2 regions of the Arthrobacter sp. PAMC25284 genome follow, and region 1 is predicted to be linked to the other one. Evidence: riboswitches for the same ligand, from Rfam matches in the RefSeq annotation. Region 1 holds a riboswitch; the other holds the start of a gene.
What was found. Region 1 has a riboswitch for thiamine pyrophosphate ahead of thiC (phosphomethylpyrimidine synthase ThiC). Riboswitches for the same ligand answer to the same signal wherever they lie in the genome.
Positions count from the first base shown of each region.

Region 2: linked by a shared signal. The riboswitch ahead of KY499_RS12875 (ECF transporter S component) and the one ahead of thiC (phosphomethylpyrimidine synthase ThiC) in region 1 are both predicted to bind thiamine pyrophosphate.

Region 1 is NZ_CP080382.1:110,411-117,553, reverse strand. Features, by position in the region: gene KY499_RS00505 (hypothetical protein) at 1-398, opposite strand, end outside; gene KY499_RS00500 (VOC family protein) at 607-1,482, opposite strand; gene KY499_RS00495 (amidohydrolase family protein) at 1,551-2,663, opposite strand; TPP riboswitch at 2,740-2,847, shown strand; gene thiC (phosphomethylpyrimidine synthase ThiC) at 2,816-4,657, shown strand; gene KY499_RS00485 (alpha/beta fold hydrolase) at 4,698-5,432, opposite strand; gene ffh (signal recognition particle protein) at 5,493-7,073, opposite strand.
Region 2 is NZ_CP080382.1:2,784,095-2,791,237, forward strand. Features, by position in the region: gene KY499_RS12840 (Na+/H+ antiporter subunit A) at 1-274, shown strand, start outside; gene KY499_RS12845 (Na(+)/H(+) antiporter subunit C) at 271-786, shown strand; gene KY499_RS12850 (Na+/H+ antiporter subunit D) at 783-2,420, shown strand; gene KY499_RS12855 (Na+/H+ antiporter subunit E) at 2,417-2,962, shown strand; gene KY499_RS12860 (monovalent cation/H+ antiporter complex subunit F) at 2,959-3,237, shown strand; gene mnhG (monovalent cation/H(+) antiporter subunit G) at 3,227-3,655, shown strand; gene KY499_RS12870 (DUF4235 domain-containing protein) at 3,686-3,949, opposite strand; TPP riboswitch at 4,145-4,287, shown strand; gene KY499_RS12875 (ECF transporter S component) at 4,352-4,999, shown strand; gene KY499_RS12880 (ABC transporter ATP-binding protein) at 5,016-6,689, shown strand; partial or broken gene KY499_RS12885 (energy-coupling factor transporter transmembrane component T family protein) at 6,686-7,143, shown strand, end outside.

The DNA.
Region 1 (7,143 bases):
TCAACGCCGGCGGCCAGTTCGGCCAGGCGGCGGACATGGCCCAGCGCCTGGTCCGCGCCGAAGGGCATGTCCTCCTCTGCCGCCCAGCCCTCGGCCACGTCCTCAAGGACGTTGCCTTCGCCTTCGGTTTCGTAGCTGAGCAGGTCAGCGAGGACCCGGACCATGGCGTCCGGGACGCCGAGGAGCGCGTCACTGGACACGTCGACCATGGCCAGCTCATAGTTTGATCCCGCGGCGTGCACGGCGGCCCCGGCCAGGTCGCCGAGCCGTTCAATTTCGAAGTCGCTGATGTCCGCGATCCGCAGTGCCCCCGGCGCGGCGGCCCCGCCACTTTCAAGGGCCGCGGCGCGCCGGAGGGCTTCGTCGTGGGTGGACACAAAGATTTCGGTGAAGCCCATGAAGCTGGTCCTTAGTTTTCTGGCAGCGCTGGGCCGCATCTTGGCATTTGCTTCAGCCTAGCCGCTTGGGGGCGGCATCGTCGGGGCTGGACTGGGCATGCCCTCCCTTGACCGCGACCACTGGACATATAGCCACTATGCCCATCGCTGGGAGTCTGCGCTGGGCATGTCCAGCGGCCAGCGCAGTTGGCAGTCAGCGCAGTTGGCGTCAGCGCACCGCGACACGGATGCGGTTGCGCCATGGATCCTCGAAGCGCAGTTCGGCTCCGGTGTGGTGCGATTCCATACCGGCGACCCTAAGCCGGTCGGCGAGCGCCCCGACGTCGTCTGCCGAGGGCAGTTCAATCAGCACCTCACCGAGCCCCAGCGTGTCATGCCGGGGTCCGGCGCCGCGGCTGTTCCAGACGTTCATGGCCATGTGATGGTGATAGCCGCCGGCGGAGACGAAGAGGGCCTGGCCGTGCCAGCCGGCGGTCTTTTCGAAGCCAAGCGTTCCGACGTAGAAGTCATGGGCGGACTGCACGTCGCCGACCTGGAGGTGGACGTGTCCGACGCCGGCCGCGGTCCCGCGCTGCCCGGTCACCGATTCCTCGGTCAGGAATTGTTCGAGGAATCGCTGCGGCGGGAGGGCCAGGCTGTCCATGACCACATTCATGCCGTCCCAGGACCAGGCATCGCGGGGCCGGTCCCAGTACAGCTCAATCCCGTTACCCTCGGGATCGGTGAAATAGAAGGCCTCGCTGACGAGGTGGTCCGCGCTTCCAGTGAAGGACTGCGGCGCGTACTGCGCAGCGCTGGCGACCGTGGCGGCCAGCGCAGGCTGGTCCTCGAACAGCAGCGCCGTGTGGAAGAGTCCGGCCTCGCCGCGGGAGGGGATCCTCAGTCCGGGGGCCGGGGCGAGGTGCACAAGGGGTTTACGTCGGCGGCCGAGGTAGAGCCCGCCGTCCTGCTCCGCCACAATGTCCAGGCCGAGGGCACGCTGATAGTAGTCCGACATGAGTTTCATGTCCCCCACCTTGAGCATCACGGTGCCCATGGCGAGTTCGGCGGGAAGAAGATCCTGGGTGCTGGTTTCTGCGGTCATGGGCGCTCCGGTGTTCCTGCGGCCACCGACCCTCGATGACCCTACATAAGGCTAAATTACTTGAAGCTTCAATTTATTCCTAATGGGCCGGTTGCTGCCGGAGCGACCGGTTCGCCGCGAAGGACAATGTGCTTGAGTTCCTGCAGGGTGCCCAGATTGGTCCGGGGATCCTCGGCGCAGACCAGGACGTCGGCGCTGGCCCCCTCGCTGATCCCGTCGGCGCCGAGCCAGTCCCGTGCGGACCAGGTCCCGGCGTCGAGGGCCGCCCTGGCCGGCAGGCCTGCGGCGTGCAATGCCTGGATTTCGTCCACAATGCGCCCGTGCCGGATTACGCTCCCGGCATCAGTGCCGGTGTAAATCGGAACCCCGGCCTCGAAGGCCTCGAGGATCCGCTCGCTGCGGCGCTGCCAGAGCGAGCGCATGTGCGCGGCGTAGCGCGGAAACCTCGCCTCGGCCTGGGCGGCAATGTCCGGGAACGTGGCGATGTTGATCAGGGTAGGGACGATCGGGACGCCCTGCTCCACGAAACGCGGAAGGTGCCGGGGAAGGAGCCCGGTGGCGTGCTCGATGCAGTCGATCCCGGCGTCGAGCATGTCATCGAGCGTGTCCTCAGCGAAACAATGCGCCGTCACCCGCGCGCCTTCGTCGTGGGCCGCCTCGACGGCGTCCTTAAGTACTCGGGCCGGGAAGCTCGGGGCAAGGTCCCCGGCGTCACGGTCGATCCAGTCCCCGACGAGTTTGACCCAGCCGTCCCCGGCCTTGGCCTGTTTCCGCACAGCCTCTACGAGGCCTTCCGGTTCAACCTCGACGGCGAAACCCCGCAGGTACCGCCGGGTCCGGGCGATATGCCGTCCGGCCCGGATGATGCGCGGCAGGTCGGCCCGCTGCTGCAGCCAGCGGGTGTCGTGGACAGCCCCGGCGTCGCGCACCAGCAGGGTGCCGGCGTTCCGGTCCGTGAGCGCCTGTTCCTCGGCGGTATGGTCCGGGACATCCCCACCGGGTCCGAGTCCGATGTGGCAGTGGGCGTCCACGAGGCCCGGGATCACCCAGCCGGCGAGGACCCGGTCCGGTCTGACGGCAGGCCGCCGGAAGGTCAGGACGCCGTCGACCGACCACAGTCCATGCTCTTCCCGGTCCGGGGCGGTCAGCACCGGGCCGCTGAACTCGATGATCCTGTTCATGACTCCAAGCGTAGACCTCCTGCCGGCCCCGGCCCGGTCATATCACGGCACCTGGTCCGGCGTGTGGTAGCTTCATCTACGACCACACGGGTGCCCTTGCAGGGGCTGAGATCGGGCTGATGCAGCCTGCGACCGTTGAACCTGTCCGGGTAATGCCGGCGAAGGAAGTGAGTAATCCTTTGAGCACCACAGAAATACAGCACAGCCCTGCCCAAGATGAAGCACCCGGTACAACGGAGAGGGCTGAAACCCAGTCCTTGAAGTCGCACTCGCTGGCTTACATCGCTGACGACACAACGGGGATCCGCGTCCCGGTCACCGAAATCGCGCTGGAAATCTCCCCGAATGGCGAGCCCAACGCCCCGTTCCGGGTCTATCGGACGGAGGGCCCCGGCAGCGATCCCGTGGTGGGTCTCGAGCCGTTCCGCGCCCCGTGGATCGAGGCCCGCAAGGACACCGAGCCGTACAGCGGCCGGGAACGGAACCTGCTCGACGACGGCAAGTCGGCCGTGCGTCGCGGCGCCGCCTCCGCCGAGTGGAAGGGCACACAACCGGTGCCCCGCCGCGCCGTCGAAGGCACGACCGTAACCCAGATGCGCTACGCAAAGCAGGGCATCATCACCCCGGAAATGCAGTTCGTGGCGCTGCGGGAAAACTGCGATGTGGAGCTGGTTCGCAGCGAGGTGGCGGCCGGCCGCGCCATCATCCCCAACAACATCAACCACCCCGAGTCCGAGCCGATGATTATTGGCAAGGCCTTCCTGGTCAAGATCAACGCCAACATCGGGAACTCGGCCGTCACCAGCTCCATCGCGGAGGAAGTGGACAAGCTGCAGTGGGCCACGAAGTGGGGAGCGGACACCGTCATGGACCTCTCCACCGGAGACGATATCCACACCACCCGGGAGTGGCTGATCCGCAATGCGCCCGTCCCGATCGGCACCGTCCCGATCTACCAGGCGCTGGAAAAAGTCAACGGCGAGGCCAACGCGCTCACCTGGGAGATCTACCGGGACACAGTGATCGAACAGTGCGAGCAGGGCGTGGACTACATGACCGTCCACGCCGGCGTCCTCCTGCGCTACGTACCGCTCACGGCCAACCGTGTCACGGGGATCGTGTCCAGGGGCGGTGCCATCATGGCGGGGTGGTGCCTCGCACACCACCAGGAAAACTTCCTGTACACGCACTTTGACGAGCTGTGCGAAATCTTCGCCAAATACGACGTCGCGTTCTCACTCGGGGACGGGCTGCGCCCGGGCGCGACGGCGGACGCGAACGACGCCGCGCAGTTCGCCGAACTGGACACCCTGGCCGAACTGACGAAACGGGCGTGGGAATACGATGTCCAGGTCATGGTGGAAGGTCCGGGCCACATTCCCTTCCACCTCGTCCGTGAAAACGTCGAACGCCAGCAGGAACTCTGCCAGGGCGCCCCGTTCTACACGCTCGGCCCGCTGGTCACCGACATCGCTCCCGGCTATGACCACATCACCTCGGCAATCGGCGCCACCGAGATTGCCCGCTACGGCACGGCAATGCTCTGCTACGTCACGCCCAAAGAACATCTCGGGCTTCCGAACAAGGACGACGTCAAGACCGGCGTCATCACCTACAAGATCGCCGCCCACGCTGCCGACCTCGCGAAAGGCCACCCGGGCGCCCACGAACGCGACGATGCACTCTCCAAGGCGCGGTTCGAATTCCGCTGGCGCGACCAGTTCGCCCTCTCCCTGGACCCGGTCACGGCCGAATCCTTCCACGACGAGACGCTGCCGGCAGAACCTGCCAAGACGGCCCACTTCTGCTCCATGTGCGGACCGAAGTTCTGTTCCATGCGGATCAGCCAGGACATCCGCGACGAATACGGATCCGCGGAGTCGCAGGCCGCGCTGGCCGAGATGGCAGCCGGGATGCGGGAAAAGAGCCAGGAGTTCCTCGCCTCAGGCGGGAAGGTTTACCTTCCGGAGCTCTCAGTCGGCGGCCGCGCCTAGCCGGCCGGACGGTTGCCGGAGGATCCGCGGACGGTCCCGATCAGCACGCCTGGGCGTGCTGGGACCGGCTGACTTCGGCAATGAATGAACGGATGATCCGGCGGCCTTCCGCCGAATCCTGGGGCCGGTGCCCGCCCGCGGCGACGTGGTGCAGGGCGCCGGTCTCCCGCAAATAGCCGGCGATTTCCTCGTAGAGCGGTTCCCAGCCGCCGGTCAGGACCAGGGTGGGCACGCCGGGGACGATCTGCAGCGGCGCCTCCCAGGGCGGCGCCTGCAACCGCAGCCGCCGGGCAGCGCGGACGGCCTCCGGCGTTGTCGCCCCGGGGGCGTCTGCGGAGAACGCCCGCCGAAGGTACTCGCGCTGAAAGTCTTCGTCGCTGAGCTGATGGCGGACGTCATACAGGGGCTGCATCAAGGCCCGGTGCGCCGCCGACGCCGGCAGTTCAGCCGTCAGCGACAGGCAGGCCGGTTCCACCAGGGTGAGGGACTGGACAAGATCGGGCCGCTGGACGGCGGCCATCATCGCCGCGATGGCTCCCTGCGAGTGGGCCACGACGTGGCCGCCGGCCTCACCGCGGCCGTCATCGGCCAGCGATGCCAGGACTATGGCGGTGTCCGCGGCGAAGTCCGTTTCAAGTGGTTCAGCGTCTGGTTCAAACCCGTGACGCCGGAGGAAAAGGGCATCGTAGGAGAGCGCCAATCCGTGCTGCTTCGGCCACGCGGCAGCCCCGAAGCTGCCTGCCCCGTGGACAAAAACTACGCGCTGCTTGAACATTCTCTAACCCTAGGGCACCGACCCGTCAATCCGGCGGGCGACATAGCAGCGGTTGGCGGGTTACTTGTCTCCGCCGAGGAATTTATCGAAGCCCTTGGGCAGGTTCAGCTGGGAGGGATCAAAATCCCCGCCCTGCTGGCCGAAGGAAGCTCCGGTCGGCAAGGCCTTGGCCCCTGCCGCGCGCCGGGCCTCCGCGTCGCGAAGTTCCTGGGCGGCCTTGGCGGGGTTGCCGGAGCGCGCCTTCTTCTTCGGCGCGTTCTTGGCACCCTTGCGGGCCGCTCCCCCGGCGCCCGGCATCCCCGGCATGCCGGGCATCCCGCCGCCGGCGGCCATCTTCTTCATCATCTTCTGGGCCTGCGCAAACCGCTCCAGGAGGCCATTGACTTCGGAAACGTGCACGCCGGAACCGCGGGCGATGCGGGCGCGGCGGGAACCGTTGATGATTTTCGGTGCGACGCGCTCGTGCGGCGTCATCGACCGGACAATCGCCTCAACCCGGTCGATCTCGCGTTCGTCGAACTGCTCCAGCTGCTGCCGGATGTTCTGCGCGCCCGGCATCATCATCAGCATCTTCTTCATGGAGCCCATGTTGCGGATCTGCTGCATCTGGGCCAGGAAATCGTCGAGGGTGAAGTCTTCCTGGTCGGCGAATTTCTTCGCCATCCGGGCTGCCTCGTCCTTGTCCCAGGACTTCTCGGCCTGCTCGATCAGGGTCAGGACGTCGCCCATGTCGAGAATGCGCGAGGCCATCCGGTCCGGGTGGAAGAGTTCGAAGTCGTCCAGGCCTTCGCCGGTGGACGCGAACATTACCGGTTTGCCGGTGACGGAGGCGACGGACAGTGCGGCACCGCCGCGGGCGTCGCCGTCGAGTTTGGACAGCACAATGCCGGTGAAGTTAACACCCTCATCGAAGGCCAGCGCCGTGTTGACGGCGTCCTGGCCGATCATGGAGTCAATCACGAACAGGACTTCGTTGGGAACGATGGCCCGGCGGATCTGGCGGGCCTGTTCCATCATCTCGGTGTCGACGCCGAGACGGCCGGCGGTATCGACGATCACGACGTCGTGCAGGGTGCGTCGGGCCTCGTCGACGCCGGCGCGGGCGACGGCGACCGGATCACCGGCCGGGTGCTCCAGTTCGGACGTCGCACCGGGGTGCGGAGCGAACACGGGCACGCCGGCACGCTGACCGACCACCTGCAGCTGGGTGACGGCGTTGGGGCGCTGCAGATCGCAAGCGACGAGCATGGGGCTGTGGCCCTGGGCTTTGAGCCATTTGGACAGCTTGCCGGCCAGGGTCGTTTTGCCCGCGCCCTGGAGGCCGGCGAGCATAATGACGGTGGGACCGGTCTTGGCGAGGCGGATCCGGCGTGTCTCGCCGCCGAGGATCTCCACGAGTTCCTCGTTGACGATCTTCACGATCTGCTGGCTCGGGTTCAGCGCACCGGAGACCTCGGCACCGAGGGCACGCTCGCGCACGCGTCCGGTGAATTCCCGGACCACCGAAACGGCCACGTCCGCGTCCAGGAGGGCACGCCGGATCTCGCGTACCGTGGCGTCAACGTCCGCCTCGGTCAGGCGGCCCTTGCCACGGAGGTTCTTGAAGGTTGCTGTCAACCGGTCAGAGAGTGAATTGAACACGCGCCGTGCACTTCTTTCAGTGGATGTACGGATGGCGGCCGGTCCGGCACGCCAGCGTCGCGACTGGGGT
Region 2 (7,143 bases), 1.2 Mb from region 1:
GGCCCCGCTGCTGCTGGGCGGACAGGTGTTCCAAAGCGCGATCATCGAGTTGTGGCTGCCCGTGTTCGGGGACATCAAGTTCGTCACGTCGACTATCTTCGACATCGGAGTGTACGTCGTCGTCGTCGGACTGGTCCTGGATGTGCTGCGCAGCCTCGGCGCGGAAATTGACGAGCATTTCGAAGAAGGCCCCCCGGAATCACCCGATGCGGAATCGGGCGGGCCGGAGCCCGGCGAAGTCCCGGCCGCAACCACTGCCAGGGGGCACCAATGAGCGTCAATCTGACCCTGCTGCTGGTCATGGGAGCCTTGTACGCCTGCGGCATCTACCTGATCCTGGAACGCAGCCTCACCCGCGTCGTGCTGGGCCTGATGCTGCTGGCCAACGCCACGAACCTGTTGATCCTTGCCACCGGCGGCTTCGCAGGACGTGCGCCGATCTTCAGCCAGGACACCGACCCCAATGACTACAGCGACCCCCTGCCGCAGGCGCTGATCCTGACGTCGATCGTGATCTCATTCGCTGTCACCGCCTTTTTGCTGGGCATCATCTACCGCACCTGGGCCCTGGCCCGGCGGGACGACATCCAGGATGACGCTGAGGACCGCCGTGTGGCGGCGACGCCCAGCTTCGACGCCGAGGATGACGCCGAGATCCCCGCCGAGACGTCGGAATTCCCGCTGACCATAACAGGCTCCGACGCCACCAGGGCCGCGAACCTTGCGGCAGAAGAACAACCAGGCTCCCTCCGGGCGGCCCCGAAACCGGAAGGCGGCAGGCCGTGAACATCGCCAGCTTCGCCCCGCTGGCCGTCCTCCTTCCGGTCCTCGGTGCGGCATTGACTTTCCTGCTGATCCGGCAGGCCCGCAACCAGCGGATCGTCAGCATCGCCGTGCTGTCCGTGACCCTGCTGCTTGAGTGCTGGCTGCTCGCGACCGTGTGGGAGGGCGGGGCGGCGGCCGTGAACATCGGCGGCTGGCTTCCGCCCTGGGGCATCGTGCTGGTCGTGGACCAGTTCTCGTCGCTGATGCTCGTAGTCTCCTCCACGGTGAGTCTCGCCGTGCTCGTCTACGCGACAGGGCAGGGCATGGCGGACGGCGACGAGGACGCCCCGGTCTCGATCTTCCACCCCACCTATCTGATCCTGGTGGCCGGCGTGTCCAACGCCTTCCTGTCCGGTGACCTGTTCAACCTCTATGTCGGATTCGAGATCCTGCTGACCGCCAGCTACGTCCTGATGACTTTGGGCGGGACCGGCCCCCGGATCCGCGCCGGGGTGACCTACGTGGTGGTCTCGGTGGTTTCCTCGGTGCTCTTCCTGATCGCTATCGCCATGATTTACGGCGCCACCGGAACCATCAATATGGCGGATCTTGCGCTCAAGCTCGCGGACGTGGACCCGGGCACCCGGGACCTGCTGCACGTAATGCTGCTCGTGGCGTTCGGGATCAAGGCCGCGGTGTTCCCGCTGTCCTTCTGGCTCCCGGACTCCTATCCGACGGCGCCGGCCCCTGTCACCGCGGTGTTCGCCGGGCTGCTGACCAAAGTGGGCGTCTACGCGATGGTACGGACGGAGACGCTCCTGTTCCCCGGGGATGCGCTCAACGCCCCGTTGATGGTCGCAGCACTGCTGACCATGGTGGTCGGCATCCTCGGCGCACTGGCCCAGAGCGACATCAAGAGGCTTCTGTCCTTCACCCTGGTCAGCCACATCGGCTACATGGTCTTCGGACTCGCCCTGTCCACCGTGGCCGGGCTGGGCGCCGCCGTCTTCTACGTGGCCCACCACATCACCATCCAGACCAGTCTGTTCCTGGTGACCGGCCTGATTGAACGCCGCGGCGGCAGTTCCTCGGTGGACCGGCTGGCAGGGCTGGCGAAACTCTCCCCGCTGCTGGGCGTACTGTTCTTCCTCCCCGCCATGAACCTGGCCGGGATCCCGCCGTTCTCCGGCTTCCTCGGCAAACTCGGCCTCGTGCAGGCCGGCGTGCAGCTCGGCACACCATTGGCCTACGCGCTGGTGACCGGGGGAGTGCTGACCAGCCTGCTGACCCTGCTCGCCGTCGCCCGGGTCTGGAACAGGGCCTTCTGGCGCCAGCCCGCGGACGCCGAACACCCCGACCCGGTACTGCTCGCCGCTCCCGCGGATTCAGCCACGGGAGACCGGGCAGGAAAAACCAATGTCACGCTGCTGCCGCGAACGATGGTGGGGTCCACCCTCGGCCTCGTGATCGCCGGCGTCGCACTCACGGTATTCGCCGGGCCGCTGTTCCAGCTCGCAGACCACTCCGCGCAGGAGATGCTGGACCGGTCCGCCTATATCCAGTCGGTACTCGGCGAGGAAACCCCGGTCCCCGCGGCTCCGCAATCCGGGCAGGCCCAGCCGCAGAACAGCCCGCAGCCGGGGGCCGGGACATGAGCAGGCAGCGGATCTCACTCCGCCAGGAAGTGCCCCTGCTCGTCTGGCTCGTCTTCGTCTGGGGCGCGCTGTGGCAGGACTTCAGCGCGGGTAACCTGCTCTTCGGTGCCTTGATCTCGGTGGTGGTCGCCCGGCTGCTTTACCTTCCCCCGGTGGAGCTGGGCGGCCGGTTCAATGTGCTGCGCGCCATCGCGTTCGCCGTCATCTTCCTGGGCAAAGTGGTGGCGGCGAGCATCCAGCTTCTGGTGCTGGCCGTGGTGACCGGGCCGCGGGTGATCAGCGCCATCGTCGCGGTCCCCCTGCGCAGCCACTCCGATCTGCTGGTCACGGCCACGGGGCACGTCATCTCGCTGATCCCGGGCTCGCTGGTGGTGGAGGTGGACCGGTCCACCTCCACGCTCTACATCCACGGAATCAACGTCCGTACTGCCCGGGACGTGGCCCGGCTCCGCAAGGAGGTCCGCGACACCGAGGCCGGGCTGATCCGCATCATGGGGTCGCGCGAGGAATTGTCCGCCCTAAAACAGGAGGGGGGCGCGTGATGCAGCTCGTCCTGACCGTGACCGCCATCGTTTTGTCCCTGGCCGCCGTCGGAGCGATTATCCGGATCGCGGTCGGCCCCTCGCTGCTGGATCGGGTGCTCGCGGCCGACGTGCTGCTGGCCATTTTTGCGGCCGCGCTGTGCATCGACATGGCCGTGAACCGCCGCCTCAACAACATCATGCTGGTTGTGGCGATCTCCATCATCGGCTTTGTCGGATCCGTGACCGTGGCCCGGTTCGTCGCGGACCGAAGGGAGACTCCCCGTGACTCCTGAGGATTTCCCCGTCGAGGCAGTGATCGACGCCGTCTCCGCCGTCTTTATGGTGGCCGGCGCCCTGCTGTCGCTCGCGGCGGCCATCGGGCTGCTGCGTTTCCCGGATCTTATGAGCCGGATGCACGCCGCCACCAAACCCCAGGTGCTGGGTCTGTTCCTGCTGCTCTTCGCCCTGGGGCTGCAGATGCGGACCTGGTGGGTGTGGCCCGTCCTGCTGGTGGCCTGGATCTTTCAGCTGCTCACCGTGCCTGTGTCCGCCCACATGGTGGGCAGGGCAGGCTACCGGACCAAGCACCTGCACCCGGAGCTGTTGAGCACGGACGAGCTCGAAGCCGTGGTCCAGCAGGCGGCCGCCCAGCCTGATCCGAACGCCGACGACGGCGGGCCTGCCGGATCCGGCGCACCGCACGGCAGGTAAGCCGACGGCAGTCCGTCCGGCCGCTGGCGCTTAGACGATGTCCTGGGTTTTAGCGAAGCGGGTGATGGCCCGCTGGGTGCCACGGTTCGCGAGGACCTGGATGATGGCGCTGACCGACGCCGAGATGAGAGCAAATGTCAGTGCGTGGCGCAGGGTGGTGGGAACGTCGTCGTCGTCGCCTTTGGGCGGTTTGGACCCGGTGATCTTTTCCCAAGTGGTGTCGACCAACTTGGTGCCGACGAAACCGGCGAGCAGGCTGATGCCGGTGCCGAGCAGTTTGATGAAGAGGTTCATACCGGGACTCCTAGGGGGCGGGAACTGGACTTGACCAGCCTAACGTTTTCGCCGGGCCCGTCCATACCGGCCGTCCGGCTCCGGCTGCGCCGCCGGGACCGGGCAGAATACGTCTTTCGGCCGCCGAATGTTACTGCAGGCCGTGAAAGCGCGGCGCTTCAGGTGTAAGCTGGGCCACGCCCACAAGGGTGATTTTTAATACGACAGGGGAGCGCCGCCGGCGACACCACTGGAGAAATCCAGAGGCATCACAGGCGGGCGCTGAGAGTGCGGACAGCCGCAGACCCTCGAACCTGATCCGGTTAGTACCGGCGCAAGGGAGTCGAGTTCTCAGAGTGCCCGGTGCGGCGGCGGAAGCTGTCGGACCGGGCACCCTCCCCTCCTGTTCCTCAGGAGGACGGCATGACATCTGTAGTAACCAAGAAGACCAGCTATAACTGGCGCGTTGTGGACATCGTGGTGGCCGCGTTGATCGCGGTCGCCGGCGGCGTGATCTTCTGGGCCTGGTCCCAGGGCGCCAACGTGATTTCCGCGCCCATTAATGCACTCTATCCGCCGCTCACCGGCCTCTACGCCGGCGGCTGGATGATCCCGGCCGTGCTGGGCATGCTCATCATCCGAAAGCCCGGAGCCGCTTTGTTCTGCGAAACCGTGGCCGCGACAGGTGAGTTGTTCATGGGCTCGCAATACGGGGTCGCGGTGCTCACCTCGGGCCTGCTGCAGGGCCTCGGCGCGGAGCTGGTGTTCGCGCTGGTCCTGTACAAGAAGTTCAGCGTCCCGGCTCTCTACCGGAAGTTCAACCTGCCGGTGGCGTTGCTGGCCGGTGCCGGCGCGGGCCTGTTCTGCGGACTCAATGACTCGTTTACGCCGTGGGGCTGGAACATCGCCTATGCCGCACCGGACAAGCTTGTCTACATCATCTGCACCACCATCTCCGGAGCCCTCATCGCCGGCGGGCTGTCCTGGCTCGCGACCCGGGGCCTGGCCAGGACCGGTGTCCTGGGCTCGTTTGCCTCCCGCAAGGCCGCCACGGAGCCCGTCTTTTCCTGATCACGGGACAGCCCTCATGACATCGATTCAGGCAGTCCGCCCCGCGGCCGTCACGGCACGGGGTTGGGGCTGGCGGCATGCCGGGCGAGCCCGGCCCGCCGTGAATGCGCTGGACCTGGACATCCGGCCTGGCGAACGGGTCCTCCTGCTGGGCCCATCCGGCGCTGGCAAATCCACCCTGCTCCATGCCCTCGCGGGCGTGCTCGGCGATAGTTCCGCCGGTGAGCCAGGTGAATCCGGTGATACCGGGGATTCCGACGAGACCGGCAGCCTCCTGATCGACGGGGCCCCGCCCCGGGACCGGCGTGGCCGTGCCGGCCTGGTCCAGCAGGACCCGGAGACCCAGGTCGTGCTGTCCCGGGTCGGTGACGACGTAGCTTTCGGCGCCGAAAACCTATCGGTGCCTCCCGCGGAAATCTGGGCGCGCGTGCACGAATCACTCGACGACGTCGGGCTCGGCGCACTGTCCCAGGACCATCCCACGTCGGCCCTCTCGGGCGGACAGAAGCAGCGGCTGGCGCTGGCCGGCATCCTGGCCATGCGCCCCGGGCTGCTGCTGCTGGATGAGCCCACCGCCAACCTGGACCCCGCCGGTGTGCTCGAAGTCCGCGACGCGGTAGGCCGCTGCCTGGAAAAGACCGGGGCCACCCTGGTGGTCGTGGAGCACCGCGTTGCGGTCTGGAAAGATCTCGTGGACCGGATCGTGGTGCTGCAGCCGGGCTCCGCCACGGAGCCGGCAGTGCTGATCGACGGCACGCCGGACGCGGTGCTTGATCAGGCGCGGGACATGCTCATGGCTGCGGGCGTCTGGGTGCCTGGCCATGTGCCCGCCACCCGGGCCCGCACCACAGCCCGGCGGGGTGATGCTGCCGCACACGGTGCGGGACGGGGCGCCGGGCCCTCTGCCGCAGGCGGCGTGCTGCTCGCCGCGGAACAGCTGGCGGTTTCGCGCGCGCAGCCGCGACGGGCCGGGCTCCGGGACGGCTTCCGCCGGATTGCCCCGCAGCCCGTGCAGGCCGGGATCACCACCGGGGTCCGCGCCGGCGAAGCCCTGACCATCACCGGCCCGAACGGCGCCGGGAAATCGACCTTCGCGCTGACACTGGCAGGCTTGCTCCGCCCCGTCGCCGGAACCGTGAGCGCCAGCGATGCCCTGAGCGCCGGCGTCGGAAGTGACCCCTACCAGTGGAAGGCCCAACAGCTGATTGCACGGATCGGGACGGTGTTCCAGGAACCCGAGCACCAGTTCGTCACCGGCCGGGTGATCGATGAACTGATGTTCGGCCCCCGCCACCTCGGCTACGGAGAGGACCGGGTGGAGGAGCTTTTGGAGCGGCTGCGGCTGACCGACCTCGTGGATGCCAACCCCTACACGCTCTCCGGCGGGGAGAAGCGGCGGCTGTCGGTGGCCACCGTCCTCGCCGCCCACCCACAGGTGCTGGTCCTTGACGAGCCCACCTTCGGCCAGGACGCAAACACGTGGGCCGAGCTCGCTTCCTTCCTGTCCGAGCTGCTCGATGCCGGAACCGCGATCGTCTCCGTGACCCATGACCAGGAATTTACGGCAGCCCTGGGCGGTACGGAACTCAGCCTCGGCGCTCCGGGCCGCGCCGGGCGCGGCAGCCGGGAGCACGGCGGGGGCCACCATGACCTCCGGGGCCGCGAACTGCCCGGGGCGGCCCCGTCATGAGGGATGCCCTGGCCCTTCGCGGCAACCGGTCCGTGCTGACCCGGGCCAACCCGCTGGCTAAGTTCACGGCCGTCGTCCTCATTACCTTCGTGCTGGCGTTGTCCATCGATTGGGTCTCGGCCTCGGTGGCACTGGCGTTCGAACTGCTCCTGTTTCCCCTCGCCGGCCTGACCCTGGTCCTGCTGTGGCAGCGCGGATGGCCACTGATCCTGGCCGCGGCACTGGGCGGATGGAGCACCGCCATCCTGGCGCCGGACACCGGGTCCATCCTGGTCGACACCGGGATCTGGTCCATCAGTGAGGGCTCCTTGCAGCTGGGGTTGGGGTTCGCGCTGCGCGGGCTCGCAATTGCCCTCCCCGCCGTGCTGCTGATGAGCTGCACGGACCCCACCGATCTGGCTGATGCGCTCGCCCAGAAGGCAAAGCTGCCGCACCGCTTTGTGCTGGGAACCCT